DNA from 4 places in the Parabacteroides caecihominis genome. Region 1 is predicted to be linked to each of the others. Evidence: riboswitches for the same ligand, from Rfam matches in the RefSeq annotation. Region 1 holds a riboswitch; each other region holds the start of a gene.
What was found. Region 1 has a riboswitch for cobalamin ahead of NBH14_RS11405 (cysteine-rich CWC family protein). Riboswitches for the same ligand answer to the same signal wherever they lie in the genome.

Region 1 (7,988 bases):
CTTCACCACCTTGCCGGGCATCGGAGAAATAATCTTATTGTCCTGCCGCTCTTCGCTATTCCTGCGCATACGCAAATATTTCACCTGCGTATCAACAATATCCACACCATAAGAGAGGAAATGGGTATTCACCGTATAGTTTTTACCACTTTCTCCGCGGATCAGTTCTGCATTATACGAAACACCGTTGTGCAAAATAGAACAGGCGCCATTTTCGGCCATTACGACATCGACTTCATAAGGGATACCGTCAATAGTCAACCGGACTTTGTTTCCATCTTTACTGACCAACGAAACATCCGCAACTCTTTTTCCAATATGTATTTCCATAAATAATAATTATTCAATAGTGCTAATGTGCCGATTATTAAATACGCAGGACTCCTTTTTGTAATCCGAATTCACGCCAGCGGCTGATCGGACGATTGTCGGAAGCCTGACCGGATCTGTTTTCCTCCAGATTGACCAGATAATCTATATAGGCAGCGATCATAGCTATATTTTCAGTCTCTGTTCCACCCTCTTCTACGGGATGTTGCAATTGTCCGGCATTTTTTTCAATAAAAGAAGTATCATACTTTCCCTGCACAAAGTCGGATGTATCCATAATCCGACGTAAGTAACCGATATTCGTTTTCAACCCGGTAATCTTATACTCATGCAATACCCGCCGCATGCGTTCGATCGCATATTGGCGCGTTGTCGCCCAAACGATCAGTTTTCCGATCATCGGGTCGTAATAAACCGGTATTTCATATCCTTCATACACATAACTGTCTACACGGACACCGATGCCGTTCGGCTCTGTCAATTGTTTAATGACACCGGGAGAAGGCATAAAACCGGCTTCTGTATCTTCTGCACAGATACGGCATTCAATGGCATGTCCGCGCTGGACGATCTCCTCCTGGCGGATATGGAGCGTTTCGTTGTTAGCCACCCGGATCTGTTCTTTTACCAGATCGACGCCTAAAACTTCCTCGGTAATCGGATGCTCCACTTGGAGACGCGTATTCATTTCCAGAAAATAAAAATTCCGATGTTTGTCCACCAAAAACTCAATGGTACCAGCACCTGAATAGTTGACAGCTTTTGCCGCAGCAACAGCCTTTTCACCCATATTTTTTCTTAACTCGGGAGTGATGAACGGAGATGGACTTTCCTCCACGATTTTCTGATTACGGCGTTGAACGGAACATTCACGTTCACAAAGATGGATTACATTCCCGTGATTGTCACCCAATACCTGAAATTCGATATGATGAGGTTCCTCCACGAATTTCTCCAGATAAACTGTGTCGTCACCAAAAGACGATAACGATTCCGAGCGGGCAGAATGATAAGCCTCCACCACATCTTCTTCTTTATAGATCAGTCGCATCCCTTTTCCTCCGCCTCCCATAGAGGCTTTCAGCATAACGGGGAAACCGATTTCCTTACATATCCGAACGGCTTCGGCAGCATCCTGCAACGGTTGTTGCGTTCCCGGAACAACCGGTACACCGGCCTCGATCATCCGCTTACGGGCTGATATCTTATCGCCCATCGCCTCCATCGTCTCAGCAGCCGGGCCAATAAAAATAATATTTTCCTCTTTACATCTGCGGGCAAAAGCCGCATTTTCCGAAAGGAAACCATAACCGGGATGAATGGCATCGGCTTTATGAATTTTCGCCGCTTGGATAATCTTTTCTATATCCAGATAACTATCTTTTGATGCGGCAGGCCCTATCAGGCAGGCCTCATCAGCATAAAGTACATGCCGTGCCGCCCGGTCGGCTTCCGAAAAAACAGCCACAGACTGTATTCCCATCTCCCGGCAGGAACGCATCACACGTACGGCGATCTCGCCACGGTTTGCAATTAATATCTTCCGTATCATATCAATGCTTTAAATGTTTATAACGGGGATTCACCTCACAGGCATAGAAATATTTCTTGATCTCATTCAAACAGGAGTTGCACAAACATCCCGGATAATGGACCTTCACATAAGCAAGCTGGAGTTCATCCAATTTCACAGGCACACAATGACAGGCGGATATATCATCTACCCGACAAACAAAAGAGCCCCCACAACGCGGACAATCTTTCTCCATAAATCTGATAAATTTAGAATAAACAATCATTTCGAACCCGTATCCTAACCCACGAGGATATGAGCCTTTAACGAACGGCAGGTCTTCTGACTGACTCCCATCCTGAAGCCTTCCCGACACATGTCAGTGGCATAAGTTATTTTCAGGATGTTATTAGAGCTTCACAGCAGCGGGACTGTCCGGGATTTACACCCGATTCCCTTTTAATCTGTATTTCCAGAATCAAAAATACAGAACCATTTCGGTGCAAAACTACAAAAATAAAAGACAAAACAATGATATAAAATAAGTTTTTTATACTTTTGCGCCCCGGTTTAGGTTTATCGCCCGTTTTTCCGCCAGCAAAAAGAAACATTCCGGAATAGAATCCGGTTCATATATAAAAAGTACGACATGAGTAGAAATGAATCTTTGCTACCCGTAGCCAAATTCATCGCAGAGTACTCCGCCCATATGATGGGATGCGGGGTACACACATCCCGGGTAGTCCGGAGTTCCAAACGAATAGGAGAAGCATATGGCGCTGATGTTAAAATCAGCATTTTTCAGAAAAATATTATTCTGACGATCTCCGACAATGATACGAAAGAAACATACAGCGAGGTGATCGATATCCCCGCTCTTCCGATAAGTTTCGAGAAGAACGCCAAACTGAGCGCTCTGAGTTGGGAAACGTATGACAAACATTTGCCGTTGGAAGAATTAAAAGATAAATATGAGGAGATTATCGCCAGCCCGCATATCGATCCGCTTTTCGTTCTGATACTGGTAGGCTTTGCCAATGCCTCTTTCTGCCGCCTGTTCGGGGGAGACATTACCTCGATGGGGATTGTCTTTTCTGCGACTATCACCGGTTTTTTCCTGAAACAACAGATGCAGATCCGGAAATTCAATCATTACATAATTTTCGTGGTATCGGCCTTTATTGCATCGCTTTGTGCCTCTACAGCGTTGATATTCGACACGACCTCGGACATTGCACTGGCAACGAGCGTCCTGTTCCTGATACCGGGCGTACCGCTGATCAATGGGGTTATCGACATTGTCGAAGGGTATATACTGACCGGTTTTGCCCGGCTGGTCAATGCGCTGATGCTGATTATCTGTATCGCGATCGGGCTTTCTTTCACATTAATGATGGTAAAAAACAATTTGATATGATAGTATTGGATATTCTTTTAGACGGACTTTTTGCAGCCATTGCAGGTATTGGTTTCGGTGCGATTTCCGACCCACCTATGCGAGCGTTTCCTTACATTGCCTTGCTGGCTGCCGTAGGCCATGCCTGCCGATTCTGCCTGATGACTTTCTTCGGGGTGGATATCGCTACCGCCTCCCTGTTCGGGGCATTGGTGATCGGATTCGGAAGTTTGTGGCTGGGAGGCAGGATTTACTGCCCGATGACAGTGCTTTATATCCCGGCTTTATTGCCGATGATCCCAGGCAAATTTGCCTACAACATGGTTTTCTCGCTGATCATGTTCCTCCAGACGATGGACGAACCGGTACAGAAAGCGAAATATATTGAAATGTTCATGTCGAACGGTTTCGTTACCTTCACCGCGATCTTCATGCTGACGGTCGGTGCGACACTGCCGATCTTCCTCCTGCCGGGTAAGGCTTTTTCATTAACACGACGCAAATAAAATCATCAGCATACGAATAACTCTATGGAAATTTTCTGGAAAACGATAGGACTCTACAATGCAGCAACCTGGGAATGGCAACTGGGAATTATCCTGATCGGGATAATATTGACCGTCCTGCTGACCCGCAACCCTCAGCCGTGGGTAAAGAACGGAATGAAAATCTATCTGATTGCCGTCTATCTGTGGATATCGGTCATCTACTACTACATCTACTGTGCCGAGCGCAGCTACAACGAAGTGATGGCCTTATTCTGGGCGATCATGGCGATACTATGGGGATGGGATGCCTTGTCAGGATACACTACTTTCGAACGTACCCGCAAATATGACTGGTTGGCGTACTTCCTGTTTGCCATGCCGTTTATCTATCCGCTGATATCGATGGTACGGGGACTGACTTTCCCGGAAATGACTTCGCCGGTCATGCCTTGTTCGGTCGTTGTTTTCACCATCGGACTCCTGTTGTTCTTCTCTAAGAATATCAACATGTTCATAGTCCTGTTTCTGACACACTGGTCGCTGATCGGCTTGTCGAAAACATATTACTTCAATATCCCGGAAGATTTCCTGCTGGCCAGTGCTTCCGTCCCGGCGTTATATCTTTTCTTCAAAGAATATTTCGCCAACAACCTGCACACCGGCTCGAAGCCGAATGCGAAATATGTAAACTTATTACTTATCCTGGTCTGCGTTGCCATTGGGATATTACTGACGACAACCATGTTTATCGAATTACTGAAAGACAAATAGCAATCCGAATAAGCAATTATAGATATTTCGTACCATCAACAGACAGGGCGATCGACCGGAATCGCCCCTGTTTTCTCTGTTTTTTTGCATAAGCAATTGATACCTTTCACATTATACATCATTATCACCAAGCAGACTTTTTGGGAAAACTTTTTATCATCAAAATCTTCAAAGTTTTCCATTTTCTCGATTTTCATATCTAATTATCAACGATTTGACATAATTTAACTCGTTAAAAGTTTTCCAAAAAGAAAACCATATAATAATTGGACATACCTTTGCAGAAGAATAAAAAGTAATACACCAATACAATTATCATGATTCAGACAGTTATCAAAAGGGATGGACGTATCGTCGGATTTAATGAGGAAAAAATAGTAACGGCGATCCGTAAAGCGATGCTGCATACGGAAAATGGAGAAGATTTGCAGTTGATCCGACAGATCACGGATCATATTTCATTCAAAGGAGAACCGCAAATGACAGTCGAAGCGATTCAGGACGCTGTCGAACTGGAATTAATGAACAGTAGCCGCAAGGATGTGGCTCAGAAATACATTGCCTACCGCAATCAGCGCAGTGTTGCCCGTAAAGCAAAAACCCGCGATATGTTCCTGGAAATCATCAATATCAAGTCGAACGACATTACCCGCGAAAATGCAAATATGAACGCAGATACCCCCGCAGGTATGATGATGAAATTTTCCAGTGAGACGACCAAACCGTTCGTTGACGATTACCTGTTGAGCGAAGAGGTAAAAGAGGCGGTTGCCAACAATTACCTGCATATTCATGATAAAGATTATTACCCGACCAAGAGCCTGACTTGCGTACAACATCCGCTGGATCGCATCCTTAAATATGGATTCTCGGCCGGACACGGTGAATCGCGCCCCGCCAAACGTATCGAAACGGCAAGTATCCTGGGATGTATCTCTTTAGAAACTGCACAAAATGAGATGCATGGCGGACAGGCGATCCCGGCTTTCGATTTTTACCTGGCACCTTATGTGCGTAACAGCTATATCGAAGAAGTCAAAAATCTGGAAGATCTGAATGGCGTAGACTATTCACACCTTTATAATAAAGAAATAGACGATTATGTAACCCGTCCGCTGGATGGCCTGGCCGGAGACAAACGACTCGTACAGCATGCTATCAATAAAACCGTCAGCCGCGTTCATCAGTCCATGGAGGCTTTCATCCACAACATGAACACGATCCATTCACGCGGTGGTAACCAGGTGGTATTCAGCTCCATCAACTACGGAACGGATACGTCTGCCGAAGGCCGCTGCATTATCCGTGAATTGCTGAAAAGCACATACCGGGGTGTCGGCAACGGCGAAACTGCCATTTTCCCGATTCAGATATGGAAAAAGAAACGGGGCGTAAGTTATCTGCCGGAAGACCGGAACTATGACCTGTATGAACTGGCCTGCAAAGTGACAGCCCGCCGCTTCTTCCCGAATTTCCTGAACCTGGATGCCACATTCAATCAGCATGAAGACTGGAGAGCCGACGATCCCGAACGTTACAAATACGAAGTGGCAACCATGGGATGCCGTACCCGCGTATTCGAAAACCGTTTCGGACCGAAAACATCTATCGGACGCGGCAACCTGTCGTTCTCGACGATCAACATCGTACGTCTGGCAATCGAATGCATGGATATTAAAAATAAGGAAGAGCGGATTGCCCGTTTCTTCGCAAAACTGGATGAAATGCTGGAAACCACGGCCCTTCAACTTCATGAACGTATGGAATTTCAGAAAACGGCTTATGCCAAACAGTTCCCACTGCTGATGTCCTCTTTATGGCTGGGCAGCGAGAAACTGAAACCGACCGATACAATTGCCCCGGTCATCAACCAGGGCACACTAGGAATCGGATTCATCGGACTGGCAGAATGCCTGGTTGCCCTGACCGGCAAACATCACGGCGAAGATGCAGCCTCACAGGAACTGGGATTACGGATCGTGACTTATATGCGCGACCGTGTAAACCAGTTCTCGGAACGTTATCAGCATAATTACAGTGTACTGGCAACTCCGGCAGAAGGACTTTCCGGTAAGTTTACCGCTAGAGACCGCAAAAAATTCGGACCGTTACCCGGTATTACCGACCGCGATTATTACACGAATTCCAACCATGTCCCGGTATATTACAAATGTAGCGCCCGCCATAAAGCAGAAGTAGAAGCCCCTTACCACGCACTGACAGGCGGCGGCCATATCTTCTATGTGGAAATAGACGGCGACGCCACCCACAACCCGGAAGTGATCATGAAGGTGGTCGACATGATGGATAAATACAATATCGGCTACGGCTCGGTAAACCATAACCGCAACCGCTGTCTGGATTGTGGCTACGAAAACGCAGCAAACCATCTGGACGAATGCCCCAAATGCGGCAGCAAACATCTGGACAAGCTACAACGCATCACCGGCTATCTGGTAGGTACAACCGATCGCTGGAACAATGCCAAGTTAGCGGAGTTGAATGACAGAATTATTCATAATTAGAAAAATACGATGTTATCGATTATTGATATTATAGAAGATACGACTGTAGACGGTCCGGGATTCCGGACCGCTATCTACGCTGCCGGCTGCCCAAACCAGTGTCCGGGTTGCCATAACCCTGAATCGTGGGATATCAATAAGGGCCGACCTGTTCCTACTGAAGAGATACTGGAAAAGGTTCTCGCAGATGATTTTGCAGATGTAACTTTCAGCGGGGGCGACCCGATGTTTCAGCCGGAAGAATTCACCAAGCTGGCACGAGCCATCAAAGAAAAAAGCCGGAAAAACATCTGGTGTTACACCGGATATAAATTTGAGAAACTGCTGGAAAACCCGAAACAGGCCGCACTGCTTCAATATGTAGACGTTCTGGTAGACGGCAAATTCAAACAAGCCCTCCATGACGAAAGCCTCCTGTTCCGAGGCAGTAGTAACCAGCGATTGATCGATGTCAAAAAATCACTGAAAGAAAATAAAGTCGTTTTCTATAATTATAACCCGTTTATATAAAAAGCAAAACGACAAAAGAATAAGATATATACAAACATTATGACAGATAACAACCTTAAATGAGAACAGACTTATTTTTCATTTAGTCATTCCAGAAAGGCTCACTACACATTTATTAACACATAGACTATCCAATAGCTACTTTTTATCTCGTTTTAAACGAAGTTCGAATTTGTTTAAAACAAAATTTAATTCGTTTAAAACGAGATAAAATTTTGTTGTAGTAGAAATTGCGCCTTTTTTAGACTAAAAATTTGTTAATTAAGACATCCGCAATACGACTATCAGTACTATTAAAAGAGAAAATTACATGTTTTTAGGCAGCTTTTATTTCCAGAACAACCAAAAATCAGCATCTGCAGCGAATAGCAATATATCAACATAACAACAGAAAACATAACAGATCAGCTATAGTTCATAAACAATATGCAACATTCTGCTAAAGTTATCACAAC
Region 2 (7,988 bases), on a different contig from region 1:
TATAATCTGATATTCTTTCAGCTGTTCAGTTTCTTCTTTAATTCTTCGGGGGTAAGTCCGAATTGTGTCTTACAGAACTTATAGAAATGAGAATGTGAACTGAAATCGAAATCGTCGATTATACTTTTGAAATCTTCTCCTTTCGTCGTCAGGCATTTTAAAATCCGTTTCGCCTTTTCATTCAGTAACCACTGGTAGGCAGGAATACCGAAGTTTTCTTTGAATTTGACCCGGAAGGAGTTTATCCCATATCCCATCAGATTGGCCAGTTCTTTGACATTCTTTACTTTCATATAATTTTCCGCTACCTGTTTTTCGAACTCAGACGGGTGATTGGCCAGCAGATAGAAAAAATGACCTAAATCTTTACTGGGGTAGACTGTTTTGAGAAGATAGAACAGTTCCTCTCTTTTGGCAAGATATAAGTTGTAATTCAAATAATTATTCTCTAGATATTGGATGAGAAGTTTTAAAAAGCTGTAGAGAGGTTCGATTATCTTTAGTTCTATCCATTCAAACGAGGATTCGGGTAACAGGTCATATTGAGCCCGGAAACGAAATAACTCATCGATAGTCAGACTATCGAAGGTGAACGCAATAATTTGCGAACATGGAGTAATTTCATAGGTGTATTTTTCATGCCCTTTAAGAAAGAGCATATGCGGTTCGCCAATGGACTTCGTTTGAGTATGTGGAGAATATATTTTTACAGATCCGTCCAGTATGAAGAAAATCATATTATTATATAGGTAAGATTCAGTTAAATCTATTCCTTCGGGCTTTATGAGAAGATCAAAGCCTGCATGTAATGACTGACTGTTAGGTATTTCAGAAGGCGCGTTATTTATCGTACTTTTCATGTTTTTGTTTGGATTTAGTTGTTGTTTTACATTCCATGTGAATGTATATGCAAAAAAAATACAATGTTCCAGTTTGTTATGTATACAAAATATCATTTTATGTGCATATTTTGATATAAATAAAAATGCAAGTAAAGATGGTAAATAATTAGTTGATAACAGATAATATATTTACTATTATTGCTCCTTTAATAATGTAAAAGTTCTGGTTGTGTAAATTAGAATTTCAAGAATGTATTGATATAAAAAACCGGCCTTTCCCCGTATGAGGAAAGAGGCCGGTTTTCATTTGTGACTCTGTGACGGATAATGGACGTTTGACCCGTCAGTCTTTTTCAGCAGCGTATTGCTTCTTCTTATCCATGATATCGACCATTTTGTGTTTGGCCGCAAAACGGGCATGTTCGATGAAGATGTCCTGTATGTCGGGATTCTGTCCCAGACCTTCCATCAGGACGGATACTTTGTAACCGTTGTCTTCCAGCTCCTTTTTCCAGTCGCCTGCTATATCATTGTTGGCATGGTCGCCGGCAACGAACATGAAAGGCATGAGCATGACTTTCTTTACGCCGCTGGTCTTGAGCTTGGCAAGCATCGTATCGAAAGTGGGATAACCTTCGATCGTTCCGACATGGAAGTTGTCATAGCCTTTTGCTTTCAGCATATAATCGGTCATGGCATACTGTGCAGTCGAAGGAGTGTAGGTGCCGTGTCCCACCAGGACGGTAGCTCCTTCCTTGGCTCCTTTCCGGACGATAGCTGCAATGACGTTTTCATAATCTTCGGGAGTGTACAGCAGCGGGTTTCCGATACGGATATCCTTGAACTCTTTTTCCAGTGAGGCGATATCTTTGCGGAGGGATTCCATTTCTACGCCTTCAATGATATTTGTGGACTGGATCAGGATATGGGTGAAACCATCCGCTTTCAGTTGTTTCAGTGCTTCGGCGGGGTTGACTTTATCAATACCCCGTGTTTTCAGGCGGCGCATAATGATGCGTGAGGTATAGGCTTCGCGTACTTCGACTCCTTTGAATGCTTCTTTCGCTTTGTTATTGATGGCGTCGATCGTCAGTTGGCGTGTTTCGTCGTAGGTGGTTCCAAAATGGACCATCAGCAGCGCTGCCTTATCGCCTGCCTGCATGGATGCGAACAGGTCGGAGGATTTGAAATTTCCTTCGCCGTCATCGTGGGGAACGGTCTGGGCAGGGGTGTCGGTCACTGTCTCCTGCAACATACCGTGTGCAAAAGACATACTCATTGAACAACCTACAAGAAAGGCTGTCAGCAGACATTTCTTTTTCATTGAAAGAGATTTGTTTTATGTTCATAATAGCCCTCCTGGCCCCGGGAGAACGGATTTGTCTGTCTGGCAGGTTTCCTGACTTGCCCGGAAAACGACCTTCCCATCCTTGTTTCGGACAGTGGTGTAAGAATGCTTTCCTTATTATCGGGCTTCACAGTAGCGGGCACTGTTCCGGATTCTCACCGGATTCCCTTTTATACGGCAACCGGAGGCTGGCGTATCACCAAAGCGGGACAAAGATAGAAATTTATTTAAAATAAGGGAGCTTTTATAATCTCTTAATTGAATCTTCCGCAACAACTTTCTCATGGATTGTGTTCCATTTACCACAATAAAACCGGACATGGAATATGTCTTACTATTAACATCAAACAATTGTATATATGGAGTGGTTTGCAGATTTGCTCAAACATTATCCGGAACTGGCTATCTTTCTGACACTGGCTTTCGGTTTCTGGATAGGTAAATTTAAGATAGGTAAATTTTCTTTGGGAACAGTTACCAGCGTATTGCTGGTCGGTGTATTAATCGGACAATTGCATATCGATATCGGGGCACCCATTAAATCCGTATTCTTCCTTCTGTTCCTTTTTGCCGTGGGATATAGTGTCGGTCCGCAGTTCTTCCGCGGGCTGAAAAAGGAAGGACTTCCGCAGATGCTTTTTGCTGTACTGATGTGTTTGTTCTCTCTGTTCGTTCCTTTTTTGCTTGCCAAGCTGATGGGCTATAATGCCGGAGAGGCGGCTGGATTGTTGGCTGGTTCGCAGACGATCTCTGCGGTGCTGGGGGTAGCGGAAGATACGATCAACCAGAGCGGGTTGAGTGCGGCGGACAAAACATCCATGATCAATGTGATGCCTGTGGCTTATGCCGTCTGTTATATTTTCGGTACGGCCGGTTCTGCCTGGCTGATGAGCGATGTGGCTCCCCGTTTGCTAGGTGGACTGCCTTCGGTAAAGAAGGCTTGTAAAGAGCTGGAAGCAAAGATGGGTACCGACGACGAAAGCGAGCAACCCGGTTTTATGCCGGCAGCACGTCCCATCACTTTCCGCGCTTATAAGATCAGCAATGACTGGTTCGGGGCGGGCAAGACCATACAGGAGCTGGAAGATTCTCTGGAAGGGCAGGGCCGTCGTCTGTTTGTGGAACGCGTACGTATCAGTAATGTAGTGTATGATGTGAAACCGGACCTGATGCTTCAGAAAGGGAACGAGGTGGTGTTGAGCGGTCGCCGTGAATTTGTGATCGGAGAAGAAGACTGGATCGGTGACGAAGTGAACGACCTTGAATTGTTGGACTTCCCAGCAGAGACATTGCCCGTGCTGATCTCCCGTAAGAAGTTTTCGGGAATGACTGTAGCCGGTCTCCGCAGTGAAAAGGTGATGCACGGCGTCAGCATTAAAAGTATCAAACGTGCGGGTGTCAATATACCTGTGCTGGCTGCGACAAAAATTAATCCGGGCGATATGCTCGAACTGGTAGGTACCAAGATGGAGGTGAATGCCGCGGCTGCGACTTTGGGTTATGCCGACCGGCCGACCAACCAGACGGATATGATCTTTGTCGGCCTGGGGATCTTTATCGGTGGCGTGATCGGCTCGTTGGTGGTACATTTCGGAAATATACCGATCAGCCTGAGTACGAGTGGCGGGGCATTGATTGCAGGACTGGTATTCGGATGGCTTCGCTCCAAACACCCGACATTCGGACGCATTCCGGAGCCTTCCTTGTGGGTATTAAATAATGTAGGACTGAATATGTTCATTGCTGTGGTCGGCATTACGGCCGGACCGAGTTTTGTGACCGGCTTCAAAGAAGTAGGCGTGAGTCTGTTCATTATCGGGGCGCTGGCTACGACCATTCCGCTGATAGCCGGTGTCCTGATGGGCCGCTATCTCTTTAAATTCCATCCAGCCATTACACTGGGTTGTACTTCAGGAGCACGAACAACGACAGCTGCCCTCGGTGCGATAGAAGATGCGGTGGAAAGCCAAACGCCGGCGTTAGGATATACAGTTACTTATGCTGTCGGTAACACCTTGCTGATTATCTGGGGAGTGGTTATCGTGTTATTGATGTAAACAGGATAAAATCCAAATAATTACTTATACATTATATATAATATGGAAGAAAACAATAAAATCGTAGTCACCCGTGAATACGAAAAGAAAATGTCGGAGATCAGTCCGTTCGAATTAAAGGACATACTGATCCGGTTAGCCGACGAGAGTGCCCGCAAAAGTACCCACATCATGTTGAATGCCGGTCGTGGCAACCCGAACTGGATTGCTACCACGCCACGCGAAGCCTTTTTCCTGCTCGGCCAGTTTGCTTTGGAAGAATGCCGCCGCGGGGTTAAACTGGAAGACGGCATGGTCGGTCTTGCCGGCGTTCCCCAGAAACCAAGTATCGCCTATCGGTTCAGGGAGTTTCTTGACAAACATGAGGGGGCACCGGGTTCCGAACTTTTACGTGATACCTATAATTATATGGTACGTGTAAAGGATGTTGATGAAAACGACCTGGTACATGAGTGGGCAGAAGGTGTGATCGGTGACCAGTATCCTGTTCCCGACCGTATTTTGAAATATACGGAAGTGTTGGTGCGTGATTACCTGAACCAGGCATTATGTAACAACCGGCCGCCCAAAGGTAAATTCGATTTGTTTGCCACCGAGGGTGGTACGGCTGCCATGTGTTACATCTTCGACTCCCTTCAACAGAACTTCCTGTTGAATAAAGGAGACAAGATCGTCCTGTTTGCTCCGGTCTTTACCCCTTATATAGAAATACCCGAACAGGCCCGTTATCTGTTTGATGTAACGGAAATACATGCGCTGAAAATGACGGGTGACGGATATCATACCTGGCAATATCAGGAAAAAGACCTGGATGTATTGAAGGATCCGTCTGTCAAGGCTGTCTTTATTGTCAATCCGAGTAATCCGCCTTCTTATGCTTTGACACCCGGATTGATGGAGCGTATTGTCGACATCGTTACCAATTATAATCCCAACCTGATGATTATTACCGACGATGTATATGCCACTTATGTGCATGGTTTCCGTTCCCTGATGGCAGAACTTCCTGATAATACATTGTGCGTTTATTCTTTCTCCAAGTATTTCGGTGCGACAGGCTGGCGTCTGGCGGTCATCTCTTTGCATGAAGATAATATATATGATCGTATGATTTCCCAACTGCCGGAGGATAAGAAAGCGGCATTGGCAAAGCGTTACAGCAGTATCATGCTCGACCCGTCGAAGATGAAGTTTATCGACCGCATGGTAGCCGACAGCCGCCAGGTCGCACTTAATCATACATCCGGACTTTCCCTGCCACAGCAGACACAGATGTCTTTGTTTGCCTCTTTCTCCTTACTGGATTCCGAGAACCTGTATCAGTCCCGCATGATCGACATCATTCACGAACGTCTGCACACTCTTTGGAAAAGTTCAGGATTTACCTTGCTGGATGATCCTCTCCGTGCCGGTTATTACAGTGAAATAGATATGGAAGTATGGGCAAAGAAATTCTATGGAGACGATTTCTTCGAATATCTGAAAGCCAACTACGAACCGGTCGATGTCGTGTTCCGCCTGGCACAGGAAACATCGCTTGTCCTGTTAAACGGCGGAGGTTTCGATGCTCCCGAATGGTCTATCCGTGCTTCGCTTGCTAATCTGAAAACGGAAGACTATGTCCGGATCGGCGAGGGGATCGCTTCCATCCTTCATAGTTATGCCGCGAAATGGCAAGAATCGACAAAAGATAAATAAGTTAAGAATAGTTTATATATCGTTGAACAAAATAAGTTCGCCACGCGTTTTATAAATGAACGTGAGGCGAACTTTCTTATTTGTATAGACAACCTCTATCGGGTCATAGACATTATTGAATAAAAGGTGTTTTATTTATATATACATTTGTTAATGACAAAATAGAAATGCAAAACGATATGATGTCTTATATATTACATTCTTTACGACATGAAATTTTTTTATTTGCATATACAAGCATTCTGATAAACAAACAACTAATAAGATTATAATATGGTGTACGACATTGAAATGCTGAGAAGCTTTTATTCCAATTTCCCGAAAAGGGTAGATGTGGCCCGCGAAAAGATCGGTCGTCCGATGACTCTGGCCGAGAAAATCTTATATGCTCATTTATATGACGAAAAGGCATTACGCCTGTTCAGGCGTGGAGACGATTATGTGAACTTCCGTCCCGATCGTGTGGCGATGCAGGATGCAACGGCCCAGATGGCATTGTTGCAATTCATGAATGCAGGAAAAAAGAAATCCGCTGTCCCGGCAACCGTCCATTGCGATCACTTGATCCAGGCGAATATCGGTGCGAAAGCAGATATTGAAACGGCAACAAAAGGGAACAGCGAAGTGTATGATTTCCTGAAATCCGTATCCGATAAGTTCGGTATCGGTTTCTGGAAACCCGGAGCAGGAATTATCCATCAGGTAGTATTGGAAAACTATGCCTTCCCCGGCGGAATGATGGTCGGAACAGACTCACACACGCCGAATGCCGGCGGATTGGGAATGGTAGCTATCGGTGTCGGAGGTGCCGATGCCGTCGATGTAATGACCGGGATGGAATGGGAACTGAAGATGCCGAAGCTGATCGGTGTCAAGCTGACCGGACGTCTGAGCGGCTGGGCTTCACCGAAAGATGTCATCCTGAAACTGGCCGGTATCCTGACCGTAAAGGGCGGGACGAATGCCATTATCGAATATTTCGGAGAAGGTGCTTCCTCTATTTCCGCTACGGGAAAAGCGACAATCTGTAACATGGGTGCCGAAGTGGGTGCCACTACTTCATTGTTCCCGTACGATCTGAATATGGCAACTTATCTGCGTGCCACTGGCCGCGATACCGTTGCAGCCTGGGCCGATGCTATCCAGGATTATCTGGAAGCCGATATGGAAGTAAGGGCACAGCCGGATGAATATTATGACCGCGTGATCGTCATCAACCTGTCCGAACTGGAACCGCATATCAATGGCCCCTTCACTCCGGATGCGGCAACGCCTATCTCTGAGTTTGCCGCGAAGGTAAAAGCAAACGGCTATCCCCGTAAGATGGAAGTCGGCCTGATCGGTTCATGTACGAACTCCTCTTATCAGGATTTAAGCCGTGCCGCCTCTATCGCCCGGCAGGCTTTTGAAGATAAAATACCTGTTGCTTCCCCGTTGATCATCAACCCGGGATCGGAACAGATCCGTTATACAGCCGAACGTGACGGTATCATCGGTGACTTTGAAAAACTAGGCGCGACCATTATGGCAAACGCCTGCGGTCCGTGTATCGGCCAGTGGAAACGTCACACCGACGATAACACCCGCAAGAACTCAATCGTAACCTCCTTTAACCGTAATTTCGCCAAACGTGCAGACGGCAATCCGAATACACATGCTTTTGTCGCTTCCCCGGAACTGACGCTTGCATTGACTATTGCCGGTGACCTTTGTTTCAATCCGTTGACGGATACATTGAAGACCGAAGACGGTCGCGAAGTAAAACTCCGTGAGCCGCAGGGAACTGATTTCCCGCCCAAAGGTTTTGATGTAAAAGATAACGGTTATCTGGCTCCGACCGGAAAAGATGCGGAAGTAAAGATCAGTCCCGATTCAAACCGTTTGCAGGTACTGCATCCTTTTGCTCCGTGGGATGAAAACGATTTGCTGGAAATGCCTCTTTTGATCAAGGCTTCGGGTAAATGTACGACAGACCATATTTCAATGGCCGGTCCGTGGCTCCGCTTCCGTGGTCATCTGGAAAATATATCCGACAATATGCTG
Region 3 (7,988 bases), on a different contig from region 1:
GCGAGAAACAGTTTGATTATGTGGATCCAAAGAACCGTGAGGTGCAGGAGGAAATGGAATCGGCCTGTACTGTCTATCTGAAATATTTGGGTGCTTTTTTGAAGAAGAAACCTTTGAAGGTAAAGTTCAAGAAGAAAGGTTTCCCTTGCGAAGCATCTGTGATCATCCCTGTCCGCAACCGTGTCCGTACGATCGAGGATGCGATCCGTTCTGTTTTTAGGCAGCAGACCAATTTTGACTTCAACCTGATCATTGTCGACAATCATTCGACCGACGGGACGACAGAGGTTATTCAGCGGTATGCGGAAGATAAACGTCTGATACACCTGATCCCCGAACGTGACGATCTTGGAATCGGCGGTTGCTGGAATGAGGCGGCTGCCCATCCTTCGTGCGGTAAGTTTTGTGTACAGCTTGACAGTGATGATGTGTATAGCGGTCCCGATACTTTGCAAAAGATTGTGGATGCCTTTTATGCGGAAAGTTGTGCAATGGTGATCGGAACCTATAAAATGACTGATTTTGACCTGAATGAAATAGCGCCCGGCATTATCGACCACCGGGAATGGACGGAAGAGAATGGGCGTAATAATGCTTTGCGTATCAATGGACTGGGAGCACCCCGTGCTTTTTATACCCCGATTCTTCGCGAGTTGAAAATGCCGAATGTGAGTTATGGCGAAGATTATGCCATAGGATTGGCTATATCGCGTATTTACCGGATCGGACGTATTTACGATGTCCTTTATCTTTGCCGCCGTTGGGAGGACAATACCGATGCCGCATTGGATATCCGGAAAACCAACGAACATAATGCCTATAAAGACAGTATCCGAACCATTGAATTAGCTACCCGAAGAACGTTAAATCGAAAATGATATGATTGATAGGTCTGAAATGAATGAGTTGAGAGAACGCGTAGAAGATCTTCTCGACGAACAGATAAGAGATTGGGAGTTGGTTCGCACGAATACCTATGCTTTGGCAAACCTTAAGACCCGGAATCTTTGGATAAGAGATTTCCCTGTTATATTACAGTTCAATCCGGAGCGTATCCGTTCATCAGCTGCTAAAACAGACGCTGCTTCTTTGCAGGCACGACCGTGTTTTTTCTGTCACCGGCCGGAAGAACAATATGGTATTGATTACAATGATGCTTTCGATATACTGGTTAATCCTTATCCAATCTCCGGCGGACATCTGACGATACCATTGAAGTGGCATGAAGATCAGCAAATTCTTCCTTATTATGAGGATATGCTGTGCTTGGCACACGATCTTCAGGATTATGCCGTCTTTTACAATGGTCCGAAATGTGGAGCTTCTGCTCCGGATCATATGCATTTCCAGGCAATGGAACGGGGAAATTTGCCGATAGAAGTAAACTATAAAAAGGCTCCCAAGGGTATAGTCTGGGAGGGGCGTAATACGGTTCTTTATGTACTTTACGATTTTATGGCGTCTGCATTTCTGCTGATCTCCAGTGATTTGCGCGAAGCCGATTATGCTTTTAAACAATTATACGCACAACTGGAAATAAAAGAAGGAGATTCTGAACCGATGATGAATGTGGTTACTTGGAAGGATGAGGATGCTTGGAAGGATGAGGATAACTGGATATCCTGTATATTCCCTCGTAAGGAATTGCGTCCGTCCTGTTTTTATGCAGAAGGAGATGCTAATATCCTGATCAGTCCGGCAACGGTTGAGATGGCCGGTCTCTTTATCACCCCTTTAGAGAAGGATTTTGATAAGGTGACGTCTGAAGATCTTGAAACTATTTTGCGGGAAGTAAGCATTTCAGAAGAAGAGAAGAATGAAATAGTACGTAAAATGATACAATCTAGCCCGCGAAAATGAAACTATTAACCGGAAAATCCACAGTATCGTCTCCATGGAGTTGGATACCCACGCTTTATTTTGCGGAGGCCCTTCCTTATGTGGCAGTGATGACGATCTCTGTCATCATGTATAAACGTTTGGGGATCAGTAATACAGATATTGCCCTCTACACCAGTTGGCTTTATCTCCCCTGGGTGATCAAACCCTTCTGGAGTCCTTTTGTCGATTTGCTGAAGACGAAGCGCTGGTGGGTGGTTACCATGCAGTTTTTGATAGGTGCAGGACTGGCGGGTATTGCTTTCACTATTCCGATGGATTATTCCTTTCAGCTGACTTTGGCTATATTCTGGTTGGTGGCGTTTAGTTCTGCGACGCATGATATTGCGGCTGACGGTTTCTATATGTTAGCGCTGGATTCGCATGACCAGGCATTTTATGTCGGGATACGAAGTACATTTTACCGTATCGCAACTATTGCCGGACAAGGTCTGTTGGTGATGCTGGCAGGTGCTTTGGAGGAAAGTACCGGAAAGATACCGCTGGCCTGGTCGGTTACATTTTTGATCCTGGCAGGTCTATTTATCGGGCTATGCCTGTATCATAAATATATATTGCCGACACCCGAATCGGACAGGCCGGCTGTCGCTGTGACGGCTTCTACCCTGTTTAAAGAATTTTTTGCTACATTTGTTTCGTTTTTTAAGAAGAAACAGGCCCTGATTGCGATCCTGTTTATGCTGTTATACCGTTTCCCGGAAGCGCAGCTGGTAAAGCTGGTCACTCCTTTCCTGATCGACCCGCGTGATGTAGGAGGGCTTGGATTATCAACGGCAGAGATCGGCCTTGTTTATGGAACGATCGGGATCATCGGACTGACTTTAGGCGGGATCATCGGAGGTATTGTTGCGGCACAAGGCGGACTGAAGAAATGGCTTTGGCCGATGGCGCTGGCTATTACTTTGCCGGATTTGGTCTTTATTTACCTGAGCAGTGCCCTGCCGGAGAATCTGCTTATTATAAATGTATGTGTCTTTATTGAGCAGTTTGGGTATGGATTCGGCTTTACGGCCTATATGCTGTTTCTTATTTATTTCTCAGAGGGCGAACATAAGACGGCTCATTATGCTATCTGTACGGCATTTATGGCTTTAGGTATGATGTTGCCGGGAATGATTGCCGGCTGGTTGCAGGAGCAGTTGGGATATGAGCACTTTTTCTGGTGGGTGATGGGATGCTGCCTGATCACTTTGGCAGTGACGGCTTTCCTGAAGATTGATCCTGCATTTGGCAGAAAAGACAGACGTATTGATTGATTTTATAATAAAGTGAAATATGATATTGATAGCTGATAGTGGGTCCACGAAGACTGATTGGTGTGTGGTGGAGAATGGTGAATCTATCCTCCGTTTCAAAACACGGGGCACGAATCCTTTTTTTCAGACAGAAGAGGAAATCGGGAAGGAGATAGAAGTCGGCCTGTTACCTTCTCTAAAAGGTTTCGAACCTTCAGCTATTTATTTTTACGGAGCAGGATGTGCTTTCCCGGAGAAGAATGATATGATCAGGCGGGCCGTCAACCGGTATCTGCCTGTCCCGGTTGAGGTAGGGAGCGACTTGCTTGCAGCTGCCCGCGCCCTGTGCGGAGATCAGCCGGGGATTGCCTGCATTATGGGGACTGGTTCCAACTCCTGTTATTATGATGGCAGGGAGATTGTAAAGAATGTCTCTCCTCTGGGATTTATCCTGGGCGATGAAGGGAGTGGCGCGGTATTGGGAAAATTATTGATTGGTGATGTCCTGAAAGACCAGTTGCCTCCGGCTCTGAAAGATCAGTTCCTGACACAATATGAGTTGACCCCGGCCCTGATTATGGACAAGGTTTACCGGCAGCCTTTCCCTAACCGTTTTCTGGCAGGATTTTCTCCTTTTATACGGGAGCATTTGGATGAACCGGCTATCTGGGAGTTGGTTACCCGTAGTTTCCTGGCTTTTTTTACCCGGAATGTGAAACAGTACGATTATTTTGAACAGCCAGTCCACCTGGTAGGTTCGGTAGCCTGGTATTATCAGGATATATTGAAGGAGATCGCGTTTGATTTGGGAATCCGTCTGGGGACGATCGCCCGAAGTCCGATGGAAGGACTGGTTGCATATCATGGCCAACCAACGCTTTGATATCTGATAGATCGTATTTATCTTTGTTGTGTTTGTAATCTTATATTTAATAAATTCTCAAGATGAAAAAAGTGTTATTCTCATTCTGCTTCCTTCTAGTATTGCTGGTAGGAAGTTCGTTAGGGCTGGAGGCTCAGCCGGCCCAGAAATTGGTCAATGTGGTGGTATCTCCGGATCGGACAGACTGGAAATACAAACAAAAAGAGGAAGTTACTTTTACTGTTCAAGTCTTTAGAAATGAAAATCTCCTGAAAGACGTGGTAGTTGATTATGAAGTGGGACCGGAGTATTTCCCCGTAAAGAAGGAAGCGGATGTGCTTTTGAAAAATGGTAAAATAACATTAAAAGGCTCCATGAATGAACCTGGTTTTTTGCGTTGTAAGGTCATAGCAAAAGTAGACGGTCGTAATTATGAAGGAATGGCTACGGTTGCCGTAGACGAAGAAAAAATCCGGCCGACAACCGCTGATCCGAAAGATTTCGACAGTTTCTGGAAGCAGGCGATTGAAGATGCCCGTAAAACCTCTCTGGACCCTAAAATGGTATTGATGCCGGAAAGATGTACGTCTACGCAAAACGTTTATCATGTCAGTTTTCAGAATGAGCGTCCAAGGTCCCGTATGTATGGTATTCTGGTTGTCCCAAAAAAGGAAGGGGTATATCCGGCTATCCTCCAGGTTCCGGGTGCCGGTATCCGTCCGTATAACGGCATGAATTTAGGGGATGATGTTATCACATTAGAGATCGGTATTCATGGAATTCCGGTAAATATGCCCCAGGAAGTATATAATAACCTGGCATCCGGTGCTTTGAACGGCTATCCCGGGATCAATAAGAATGATCGTGACGCCCATTATTACAAACGGGTGTATCTCGGTTGTGTGAGAGCGGTGGATTTTATTTTCTCTTTGCCTGAATTTGACGGTTCGACTGTCGGTGTAACCGGTGGTAGCCAGGGAGGAGCGCTTTCTATCGTTACGGCAGGATTGGATTCGCGTATTAAGTTTCTGGCAGCATTCTATCCGGCCTTATGTGATTATGCCGGTTATTTACATCTGCGTGCCGGTGGCTGGCCTCATTATTACCGGAATGCAAAACCTGGTCCGAATGAGGTGGAGACATTAGCTTATTTCGATGTGGTTAATTTTGCCCGTCGCGTAAATGCACCGGGGTGGTATAGCTGGGGATATAATGATGTGACTTGTCCTCCAACCTCCATGTATTCCGCTTATAATGTTATTCCGGGAGCAAAAGAACTGCATCTTTATCTGGAAACCGGTCACTGGACTTATCCGGAGCAAAATGCTGCATGGTTTCAATGGTTGAAAGAAATGTATAAGTAAGAAGAGGTTCGCAGACATAAATTTTGTTAGTTTTGTATCTGTTTAGCAACATACATAATACATATTTAATATGTCGTTTACTAAGATAACAGAGCAAGACTCATTATATAATAATCTGGAAAGCAAGTCGGTCCGGGAATTACTGGACGATATAAATACGGAAGACCAGAAGGTTGCGTCAGCAGTCCGGAAAACGATACCTAAAGTTGAAGAACTTGTATTACAGATCGTCCCCCGGATGAAACAAGGGGGACGTATCTTTTATCTGGGCGCCGGCACAAGCGGACGTCTGGGCGTGCTCGACGCTTCGGAGATACCTCCTACTTTCGGAATGCCGCCAACCCTGGTGATCGGACTGATCGCGGGTGGAGACAAAGCGCTTCGTAATCCGGTAGAAAATGCGGAAGATGATCTGAACCGCGGTTGGGAGGAATTGCAGGAGCACCATATTACAACAAAAGATACAGTAATCGGCATTGCCGCTTCCGGGACGACTCCCTATGTAATAGGAGCTTTGCGCAAGGCACGTGAGCAAGGAATCCTGACAGCTTCCATTTCCAGTAATCCGGATTCTCCGATGGCAGCGGAGGCGGATGTAGCCATTGAAATGATCGTAGGCCCGGAGTTTGTTACCGGCAGTTCGCGTATGAAATCCGGAACAGGGCAAAAGATGATCTTGAACATGATCTCTACTTCGGTAATGATCCAACTGGGACGTGTAAAAGGCAACCGGATGGTAAATATGCAACTTACCAACCAGAAACTGATCGACCGTGGGACACGGATGGTCGCTGAGGAACTGGGCTTGAATTATGGTCAGTCGCAACGGTTACTTCTGATGTACGGCTCGGTAAAAGACGCAATAGACGAATATCGTAAACATAATAAATAAAATTTATAGGATCTGCTACCATAAGATGTAAAAATATCTCTATATTTGCGACATGCATTGTTCCGAGCCTGTATCCGCGGGTAAGGATTAAAAGGGAACCGGGTGTGAATCCCGGACAGTCCCGCTGCTGTGAGCTTCATAACGTATCAGGCATACTTTTGCCACTGTTCTGTAAGGGGAATGGGAAGGCGCTTGATCCGGAAGTAAGTCAGAAGACCTGCAAGGCATATTCTTTCGACGGCTTCGAGGAAAGGCCGGATGAGAAAAACAAGACATCTGATGTCTTTCTATTCTTGTTCCATTCCCAGTTTGCTGTCCTTTTAGGATCTGTTTTTAATTATTTTGCCATAATAATTAGGAAAAGAAGCATGGTTCGGTTGACGGGATGAGCTCCGTCGGTGGTCCATGCTTTTCTTTTTCAAAGACTGAACAGTTAAGACGGAATACTTGTTTATTATTGGAAAAGTATGTTTATTTGCAGATAGTATTTATAAAACAACAGGCAATATGAAAAAGGTTACAGGTTTAGTTTTGATTATTTTGATGGCATTTATTGCTGTTCCCGCTAAATCCCAGTTGAAGTTTGGGGTAAAAGGCGGTTTGAATATATCGTCCGTTCATTTGAATTCAGATATTCTAAAAGCGGATAATGTAACTGGTTTCCAGATCGGTCCGATGATCGAGACAACGATTCCTCTGATAGGAGTAGGGCTGGATGCGGCTATCCTCTATTCACAGAAAGGGATGGATGTGAAATCGGAGACAGGAACTTCCACGAATGTGAAAACAGATTATATCGATGTCCCGGTGAATTTGAAATGGAAATTCGGATTGCCTATCATTAAAGGATATCTGGCTGCCGGTCCGTATATAGGTTTCCGTGTAGGTGGCGATAAATTCTGGGAGATTCCCGGAAGTGTAGTAGGACAGGTGAAAGCGAAAAACTTTAGTGCCGGTCTTAATTTCGGTGCAGGTGTGGAACTGATCAGCCATTTGCAGGTCGGTATAAACTATGGCCTGGGACTGACTGATAATTACAGTGCGGAAAAATATGATCTGAATGCCAAGAACCGCGGATGGTCGGTGACAGCCGCTATCCTGTTCTGATAACAGACAGAAGATATGAGGGGCCGGGCTTTAACAGTCCGGCCTTTTTTGTTACTTTTGACCTCGGAAATGAAATATGCAGATGTCATACTACCCCTGCCGTTGGAGAATAGCTATACATATAGTATTCCGACGGATCTGGAGGCGGCCGTAACTCCCGGTTGCCGGGTCATTGTTCATTTCGGCAAGAAACGTTACTATACTGCCATTGTGATGGAAGTACATGAACGCAGGCCGAATACGGACTTTGAGACGAAGGAGATTTATGCCCTGCTGGATGCCAGCCCTGTGTTGCGGAGGCCGCAACTTCGCTTTTGGAAATGGATCTCCTCCTATTATATGTGTAAACTGGGGGATGTCTATAAAGCGGCTTTACCTTCCGGGCTGAAACTGGAAAGCGAGACGGCTGTTACCTATAATGCTGATTTTGAGGCGGACGGTCCTTTGCGTCCTAATGAGCAGGCTGTGCTGGATGCTTTTAAAGGAGTGCTCAAGTTAACAGTCTCGGAGTTGGAAAAGAAAACAGGCCTGCGCAATGTCGTTCCCATAGTTGCTTCCCTGATGGCCCGTGGGGCAGTGGAGGTCAGCGAAGAGATGAAACGCGGGTTTGTTCCGAAGATGCAGGCATT
Region 4 (7,988 bases), on a different contig from region 1:
TTACACTCGTGCTGGTTTCGTGAAAGCAGCTCATATGGGTGATAGCTTATTCATTTTGACAGGCCGTTTTGCAGATGTAACATTAGCTACATTCGATACTGCTGTTATCAAACAAGCTGTAAAAGATAAGAAATATGCAGAAAAGTATATCGTAAACTTACAGAAAGACAATCACAAAGCAGTAACATGGTCAATGCGTTTTGTAGATCCTGAAAAGGCTGCTAAGGAAAATGAAGAAGATCGTGCATTCTTAATGGAATCTCAGAAAGCTGAAGGTGATAAAGATATTGCTCCGACTAAGGGACAATGGTTGAAGATGCAGAACGGTTGTATCGTATTGTCAGGTTCTTTGGATGGTTCAGAATCTTCATTCGATCAGATTACTGGTGCTGATGATGCTTTGATCTTCAATGTTGAACAGGGTAATAAAGAAGATATAGCTACAGAAAACGAAGCAATTTCTACTTCAACTGTTAGCGTAATCGCTGGTAACGGTGACATCACAATCAAGGGTGCTGCTAATAAGACTGTTACTATCAGCAACGTTCTTGGTCAGACAATTGCTAGCACAGTTCTTTCTTCTGACGAAGCAACTATCTCTGCTCCTGCAGGTATCGTAGTTGTAGCTGTTGAAGGCGAAGCTGCTGTTAAAGCAATCGTAAAATAAGAATTAAAGAATAATTAAATAGAAAATAGCTTCTCTGCCTTTCCCCTATGGGGAAGGGCAAGTAGCCTGTGAAGGCGAACAGATTGGAAGCGTAATTTTAGTAATAAAAATAAAATAAAGTTCATCCATGAGTATCCCTGCGAAGGGAGGAAATGGACAAAAAACAACCCCGGCGGTATTTAATACCATCGGGGTTTTGTTTTTAATGAGCTCCTGGAAACGGAGTTCATTATGTTTAATAGGAAACCGTATTCTATACAATACGATTTCCTGTTGAATAACTATTGATTACTGATTTAAAGCCTGCTCGATATCCGCAATGATATCGTCCGCACTTTCGATGCCGACAGAGAAACGGATCAGGTCCGGAGCGATACCGGCTTCCTTCAATTGTTCGTCGGTCAACTGGCGATGCGTATGGCTTGCCGGATGAAGCACACAAGTACGGGCATCGGCCACATGAGTAACGATTGCAGCCAGTTTCAGGCTGTCCATAAACTTGATGGATACCTCACGTCCGCCTTTCAAGCCGAATGACAGGACACCGCATGAACCGTTCGGAAGATATTTCTTTGTCAGTTCGTAATATTTATTTCCTTCCAGATCCGGATAGTTTACCCAGGCTACTTTGTCGCAATTCTGAAGCCATTTAGCTACGGCTAGTGCGTTTTTACAATGCTGCGGCATACGCAGATGCAATGTTTCCAGTCCCAGGTTCAGCAGGAAAGCATTTTGCGGAGACTGGATAGAACCCAGGTCACGCATCAACTGGCTGGTAGCTTTGGTGATATATGCCAATTTCCCGAATGTCTTTGTATAAGTCAAGCCGTGATAGGAATCATCCGGCTGGCAGAGGCCCGGGTATTTGTCTGCATGCGCTTCCCAGTCGAAGTTACCGCTGTCGACGATACAACCTCCGACGGCAGTCGCATGTCCGTCCATATATTTGGTCGTAGAATGCGTAACGATATCGGCACCCCATTCGAACGGGCGGCAGTTGATCGGTGTGGCAAATGTATTGTCGACGATCAATGGTACGCCATGTTTGTGAGCGATACGGGCAAACTTTTCAATATCCAGTACCATCACTCCCGGGTTGGAGATCGTTTCACCGAACAATAACTTGGTATTCGGGCGGAACGCTTTGCTGATTTCTTCTTCACTGGCATCCTGGTCGATGAATGTACATTCGATACCCAGCTTTTTGAGGGTAACGGACAACAGATTGTATGTACCGCCATAAATACCGGTTGCGCTTACGATATGGTCGCCGGCTTCGCAGATATTGAAACAGGCAAAGAAGTTGGCAGCCTGTCCCGATGAAGTCAGCATTGCTGCCACACCACCTTCCAAAGCGGCGATCTTGGATGCTACGGCATCGTTGGTCGGGTTTTGCAGACGGGTATAGAAATAACCACTCTCTTCCAGATCGAACAGTTTCGCCATCTGTTCGCTGGTCTCATACTTGAAGGTAGTACTCTGATAGATAGGCAGAACGCGCGGTTCTCCTTTTTTAGGTTGCCAGCCACCCTGCACACACAAAGTTGCCGGCTTGAATGAATTGCTCATATTATTAAATGTTTGCTATGTAATTATATTCTGCTGACAAAAGTAAAGAATAGTTCGTTCCATTAATACAAATCTACGATCATTTATAAAAAATAGGGTACTGTTTAAAAATAATCTTTACCTTTGCCCCCGGTTTTGGTGTCACAAATCCAGTTCTACGGAAAAGTGATGAAAAGGGAATCAGGTGAAAATCCTGAACAGACCCGCTGCTGTAAACTCCGCCAAAGTCGTTGAACACAACTCAATCCACTGTTCGCAATGAATGGGAAGGACGTTCAATGACGGAGTAAGTCAGAAGACCTGCCAGAATCAGTAGTTTTAAGCTTTCGAGGAATAAGGCTGAAAAACATGTAAGTAAGGACTTGACTGTATCCTGTAGAGAGTTCTGACTGTTCATGTGTTCCGTTCAGTTTTATCGAAAGCCTGTCGTTAATATATAATGTTTTTGATGGGATGAGAGGTTTCATACATGTATTTTTGTTGTTTATTTGTTTGTTCCCTGTAAGTCTGGCGGCGCAAGACAGGGTCACGCTGTCCGGAGAGGTGAGGGGAGAAGATGGTGCTCCGCTTCCTACGGTTACTGTTGCCATCGAAAATACGACGGCAGGGACATACACCGACGACCGGGGGCGCTATTCACTAAGCATGAAACCAGGAAAACATACCCTTATAATTACCCTACTGGGCTATAATACAATAAAAACAACTCTTGATATCCGCAGGAACAAGACGCTCGATTTCGTTATGGCTGAAAATTCCGTAACCCTGAATTCTGTCGAGGTGTATGGCAAATCGAAAACACAGAAGATCAAGGAAGGTGCTTTCTCGGTAAATGCCCTTGATGTAAAATCGCAGATCAACTCGTTGAAGAATCTTACTGATATAGTGAACCGGACGACCGGAATAAAGGTCCGGGAAGAAGGAGGAGTCGGTTCTGATTTTGATCTTTCCATCAACGGGTTATCGGGTAATTCCGTCCGTTATTTCATTGATGGGGTGCCGTTAGACAGTAAAGGGAGCAATGTGACGCTTGCCAATCTACCTGTCAACCTGATCGACCGGGTGGAGATCTATAAAGGAGTGGTGCCTGCTTCGTTGGGAACGGATGCATTGGGCGGTGCCGTCAACATTATTACTAAGGCGGAGAAGGAGAACTTTCTGGATGCATCTTACAGTATTGGTTCCTTTCATACACACAGTGCCGACCTGAATGCACAGTTTGTGGAACAACGCACAGGCTTGATTGTGCGTCCTACCGTTGGCATCAACTATTCGAAAAATGACTACCGGATGAAGGATGTTCAGATGCGTGACGAGACTGGCGACCAATTCATCTATGGCAATCCCAAACGTTTCCATGACGGTTATTTTTCGCTTTTAGCACAGATAGAAGCAGGAATGGTAGGCAAATTTTGGGCGGACGAATTCTTTGTGTCGGCATCTTATTCCAAAACAGACAAGGAACTGCAAACCGGCTCCGTACAGACCAAAGTGTATGGCATGGCGGAGCGTAATTCGGATGCGTGGAATGTGTCGGCACGGTACAACAAACACAACTTTCTCACAGAAAACATGACATTGAAGGCGACCTTGTCACACACATGGGATCATTCCATCACCATTGATACCGCCTACCGTAAATATTATTGGGACGGAGGCTACATCGTGAGTCAACGCAACGAAATCCGTGGCGGCGAACGCTCCATACGTCACTATAAGCGTCCGCTGACTATTGCTCGTGCCAATTTGGATTATCAGCTGAATGAGCATCACGGCTTTAACCTGAACTATAATCTGAGCCGGACGGGCAACGACCGCTACGACGATTTAGACCAGAGTTTCGAGCCGTCTAACGATGCGGTAACCAAACATATCGTCGGACTGACTTACAGTCAATCGCTTTTCGACGGCAAGATGCAGAATGTATTCTTTGCCAAAGACTACGTGAACCATCCCAATATCCGGCAGACCGATCAATCCACCGTAACCGGCTCGGACAAGGTACAAGGTTCGACTACGAAAAACTATTTAGGATACGGAGCCGGACTGCGTTATACGTTCTTCAACCCGTTGGCTGTAAAGATTTCATACGAGCATAGTGTACGTTTGCCTATTGCCCGGGAACTGTTGGGCAACGGAACGACCGTCTATGCCAATGTGGCGTTAGAGCCGGAGAAGAGTAACAATGTCAATCTAGCCTTGTTCGGAACATGGCGTCCGGCCGCCCGTCATACCGTCTATTACGAGACAAACGGTTTTTTGCGTTATGTGGACAACTATATACAAACTTCCGTCATCGAAAAAGAAGGTATGTTGCAGTATGTCAACGATCCCGCTGTCCATATTAAAGGTGTGGAAGGTGAAGTCAGCTATGACTGGGACGGACGGTTGCAACTCATGGCTAATGTCAGTTACCAGGATGCCCGCGACCAGCAAAAGTATAAGGAAGACGGCAAGCCTTCTGCCACCTACAACAACCATGTGCCTAACCGTCCCTGGCTGTTCGGCAGTGCGGAGGCAAGTTATACGTTCCGCAACCTTTGGCAACAAGGCGGCAAGTTGCGGTTAGGTTGTACGTTCCAGTGGGTACATTGGTATTTTCTGACCTGGGAAGCCTATGGCAACCGTGATACAAAGGCGCGTATTCCTTCGCAACACATTTGCAATGCCAATGCTACTTACTCATGGAAGCATGACCGCTACAATATCGCATTGGAGTGTACCAACTTTCTCGATGAAACGGCTTACGACAATTATAAGCTGCAAAAGCCCGGACGTGCTTTCTTTGCGAAATTCAGAGTCTTTATTAATTAACATTCATATTAAAAACAAAAGAAAATGAAGAAGTTCAAATTTGCCTTGTTAGCCTTCATGACAGCCTTGATCTCATTTGCATTCACGGCTTGTTCTGATGACGATGAAGTAAAAGACGTGCCTGTTACCGCAGTCACAGTTTCCCCGACTACATTAGCCTTGAAGACGGGAACCACAGGAACATTGACGGCTACCGTCGCCCCGGAAAATGCAACCGTAACAACTGTTTCATGGACCAGTTCGGACGATAAGATCGCTACAGTAGATAAAGGTGTAGTCACAGCTGTTGCCGAAGGTACGGCGACGATCACCGTAAAAACGGATGATGGTGCTTTTACTGCCACTTGCGCTGTCACGGTGTCCAGCGATGCTCCTGCTTTCGACGAAAGCAAGTATCATTTCGACTTGTTCCTGACGGTAGGGAAGCATGGCGGCATGAGTAGCAAGAATACAACTATTGTCCATAGCATCAATAAGCTGACTGCCGATGCGGGAACTATTACCGTTAAAAGGGAAGGAGCAGAGCTTGAAGAGTACTCTATGGAAACCATCTCGAAGGGTAAATATTACTATCAGATTCCTTCTACCAACGACCGTTTTGTAAAGTATCAAATTAAGGATAACAAAGTTGTGACGGTAGCAGAACGCCCGTTCAAGACAAATACTTATAAGGTACGTTCTTATACCCACGCCTGGATTGACGATAACACGCTTGTTATCATGTCTACCAATGGGGACAAGACAAAAGTACTTTGGACAAAGCTGAAGGCGGACGATATGTCCATCATCGCTGAAGGCGAATTGAGCATCACCGTTCCGAAAGGATACAACACCCTGAGTACTTCAGGAATCCTGACTTATCGTGAAGCTGATAATAAACTATTCTATTTCTATTATGGAAAGATCGTAAGCACAACTCCGGTGGGAGCTCCCAATGAACCGAAGTTCCGGACAGCAGTCATCGATCCTGCTACTATGGAGGTAGAACAAAGTCTCGTCTCTCCTGTCAACAGTGAAATGGCCGGAAGTGCTTATGGAGAGTTAATGCAAGATTGCGTGATGTATGACGAAGCCGGTAATCTTTATTTGGCTGCTTTCACGGAAGAAGGCGATATGGAAAAAGGTATGTTACTGCGTATCAATGCCGGAAAATTCGAGTTTGATGCTTCATACAACGGTTACAAGGATGCAGACGGTAAGTTGATGACTGTTCAATATCTGGGTAATAACAAAGCGTTGGCTTATGGCCGGCATGATGCTTCGGGTACGAAGATCGACAGCTATAGCCACTATTATTCCATCATTGACCTTACCACAGGTGAAAAGACTCGTTTGGGTTACAACGGCAAAGAACTTGCTTACAGCGGTGGCCGTTTCTCTCAGCGTTCTGTTCTCTTCAACGAGAAAGCTTATTTTGGCGTGAATACCGAAGCTGATGCCAATGCCATCATCTACATCTACGACACCAAGACTGGTACTGTAGAAAAAGGAGCGGAAGTGGCTGGCGAATTCTACTTCGATATGATCCGTGTAGTAGAAAACGATTGATCTCTTTCAGGTTTCAGCCGGTGTGATCCACCATATTTCAAAACATTTGGCTGAAGGGATGCATTGCTGATTTGTATTCCGACCGGTAGGCAGCCATGCCCCGGCCAGTAGTTACCCGTTGGACAACGGGTAGTTATCCGTTTTACAAGGTATAGGTGTTTTGATTTGTAAATAAGGGACCTTTGATTACAAAACATATATGTTTTGAAGTCAAAGGTCCTATGTTTTGCTGGAGGTTGTCCTGGTCCGGATTTTCGTATACATCTTTTATCATTTCATCCCTTCAGGGCGGCAGTTTGATTACTAATCTGTTGAAGCGTCTGAAGGCTGAAATCTATAGATTGAAGTTGTATATGTTGCTTCGATTCGGCATATTACAGATTCAAATGTAGGACAGTAGTGTCATAACAGATAGCACACCGTGTTAGCCATAGTAGCACTATAGTGTTGGTATAGCCAGGTCTATAGTTCTGTAAAGGCATACGGCAGTTTGCGGGTTCCTCCCCATCTTGATGTCGCAAATTGCGATTTCAAGATTATCCACTCATCGACATTGGGTTGGAATATCAAATTCACTTCAATATCTTCTTTTGTAAAGCCCTGAACCAGATAAAGGATACGATTCCTTTCAGCATGCTGGAGATACTGATTGCCCACCATACACCGACAATTCCCAATCCCATGGCTGATAATACAATAGCCATCGGTATACGCAGCGAGTTGAAAGTAATGCTGATGATTGCAGGAGGAACCGTCCGTCCTGTTCCGTAGAACAAGCCCTGCATAGTGATCTCCAGCATCATGAACAACATCGAGTACCCGTCTATCCGTAGGAAAATACCTCCGGCCTCGAAGGCTTCCTTCTGGGGTACGATCAGTGAGAAGACTTCGCTGCCGTAAAAGACGAATAATAAGGTACACAGAATACCGAATACAGTCGTCATCTTCAATGTCGTGTGATAGGCTTCCAGCACCCTGTTCTTTTCGGAGGCCGCGTAGTTCTGGGCAACGAAAGCACTCAGTGCCGTGCTGAATCCCTGGGAGGTGTTCCAGGCTATCGCCTCAATCTGTCCTCCGGCGGTGAGTGTCATCAGGCCGATATGTCCACCGTAAGTGGAGGCTGTGCGTGCCATGAAAATGTTGATGATGGCAAACAGCGTATTCAGCATGGCTACCGGCAGGCCCAGTTGCAGAATCCTTTGTGAATAGTTTTTCTTTAGTCTGACGAAGAAGGAGAATCCTCCCAGTAACTTGCTTCTCCATTTTAACTGATATACAAAAATGGCACATACCGTGGCTTGCGATAACCAGGTTGCCCAGGCGGCTCCGGCTGTTCCCATATCGAATACAAAAATGAATACCGGGTCGAGTATCATATTAATGATAAGTC

Region 2: linked by a shared signal. The riboswitch ahead of NBH14_RS08920 (sirohydrochlorin cobaltochelatase) and the one ahead of NBH14_RS11405 (cysteine-rich CWC family protein) in region 1 are both predicted to bind cobalamin.
Region 3: linked by a shared signal. The riboswitch ahead of NBH14_RS06885 (porin family protein) and the one ahead of NBH14_RS11405 (cysteine-rich CWC family protein) in region 1 are both predicted to bind cobalamin.
Region 4: linked by a shared signal. The riboswitch ahead of NBH14_RS10325 (TonB-dependent receptor) and the one ahead of NBH14_RS11405 (cysteine-rich CWC family protein) in region 1 are both predicted to bind cobalamin.

The regions. Positions count from the first base shown of each region.
Region 1 covers NZ_JAMOKS010000011.1:164,552-172,539, reverse strand. Annotated here, with positions in the region: gene NBH14_RS11415 (acyl-CoA carboxylase biotin carboxyl carrier protein subunit) at 1-330, opposite strand, end outside; gene accC (acetyl-CoA carboxylase biotin carboxylase subunit) at 368-1,882, opposite strand; gene NBH14_RS11405 (cysteine-rich CWC family protein) at 1,884-2,099, opposite strand; cobalamin riboswitch at 2,159-2,356, opposite strand; gene NBH14_RS11400 (threonine/serine exporter family protein) at 2,493-3,260, shown strand; gene NBH14_RS11395 (threonine/serine exporter family protein) at 3,257-3,745, shown strand; gene NBH14_RS11390 (DUF6064 family protein) at 3,770-4,498, shown strand; gene NBH14_RS11385 (hypothetical protein) at 4,534-4,695, opposite strand; gene NBH14_RS11380 (anaerobic ribonucleoside triphosphate reductase) at 4,816-7,023, shown strand; gene nrdG (anaerobic ribonucleoside-triphosphate reductase activating protein) at 7,033-7,533, shown strand.
Region 2 covers NZ_JAMOKS010000008.1:230,067-238,054, reverse strand. Annotated here, with positions in the region: gene NBH14_RS08925 (AraC family transcriptional regulator) at 18-860, opposite strand; gene NBH14_RS08920 (sirohydrochlorin cobaltochelatase) at 1,186-2,097, opposite strand; cobalamin riboswitch at 2,215-2,409, opposite strand; gene aspT (aspartate-alanine antiporter) at 2,550-4,247, shown strand; gene NBH14_RS08910 (bifunctional aspartate transaminase/aspartate 4-decarboxylase) at 4,290-5,945, shown strand; gene NBH14_RS08905 (aconitate hydratase) at 6,219-7,988, shown strand, end outside.
Region 3 covers NZ_JAMOKS010000006.1:229,291-237,278, reverse strand. Annotated here, with positions in the region: gene NBH14_RS06915 (glycosyltransferase family 2 protein) at 1-878, shown strand, start outside; gene NBH14_RS06910 (DUF4922 domain-containing protein) at 880-1,860, shown strand; gene NBH14_RS06905 (MFS transporter) at 1,857-3,155, shown strand; gene NBH14_RS06900 (ATPase) at 3,175-4,017, shown strand; gene NBH14_RS06895 (acetylxylan esterase) at 4,080-5,360, shown strand; gene murQ (N-acetylmuramic acid 6-phosphate etherase) at 5,431-6,252, shown strand; cobalamin riboswitch at 6,293-6,491, shown strand; gene NBH14_RS06885 (porin family protein) at 6,760-7,359, shown strand; gene priA (replication restart helicase PriA) at 7,429-7,988, shown strand, end outside.
Region 4 covers NZ_JAMOKS010000010.1:115,778-123,765, reverse strand. Annotated here, with positions in the region: gene NBH14_RS10335 (DUF6383 domain-containing protein) at 1-667, shown strand, start outside; gene NBH14_RS10330 (O-acetylhomoserine aminocarboxypropyltransferase/cysteine synthase family protein) at 956-2,236, opposite strand; cobalamin riboswitch at 2,356-2,558, shown strand; gene NBH14_RS10325 (TonB-dependent receptor) at 2,690-5,050, shown strand; gene NBH14_RS10320 (DUF4374 domain-containing protein) at 5,075-6,598, shown strand; gene NBH14_RS10315 (MATE family efflux transporter) at 7,171-7,988, opposite strand, start outside.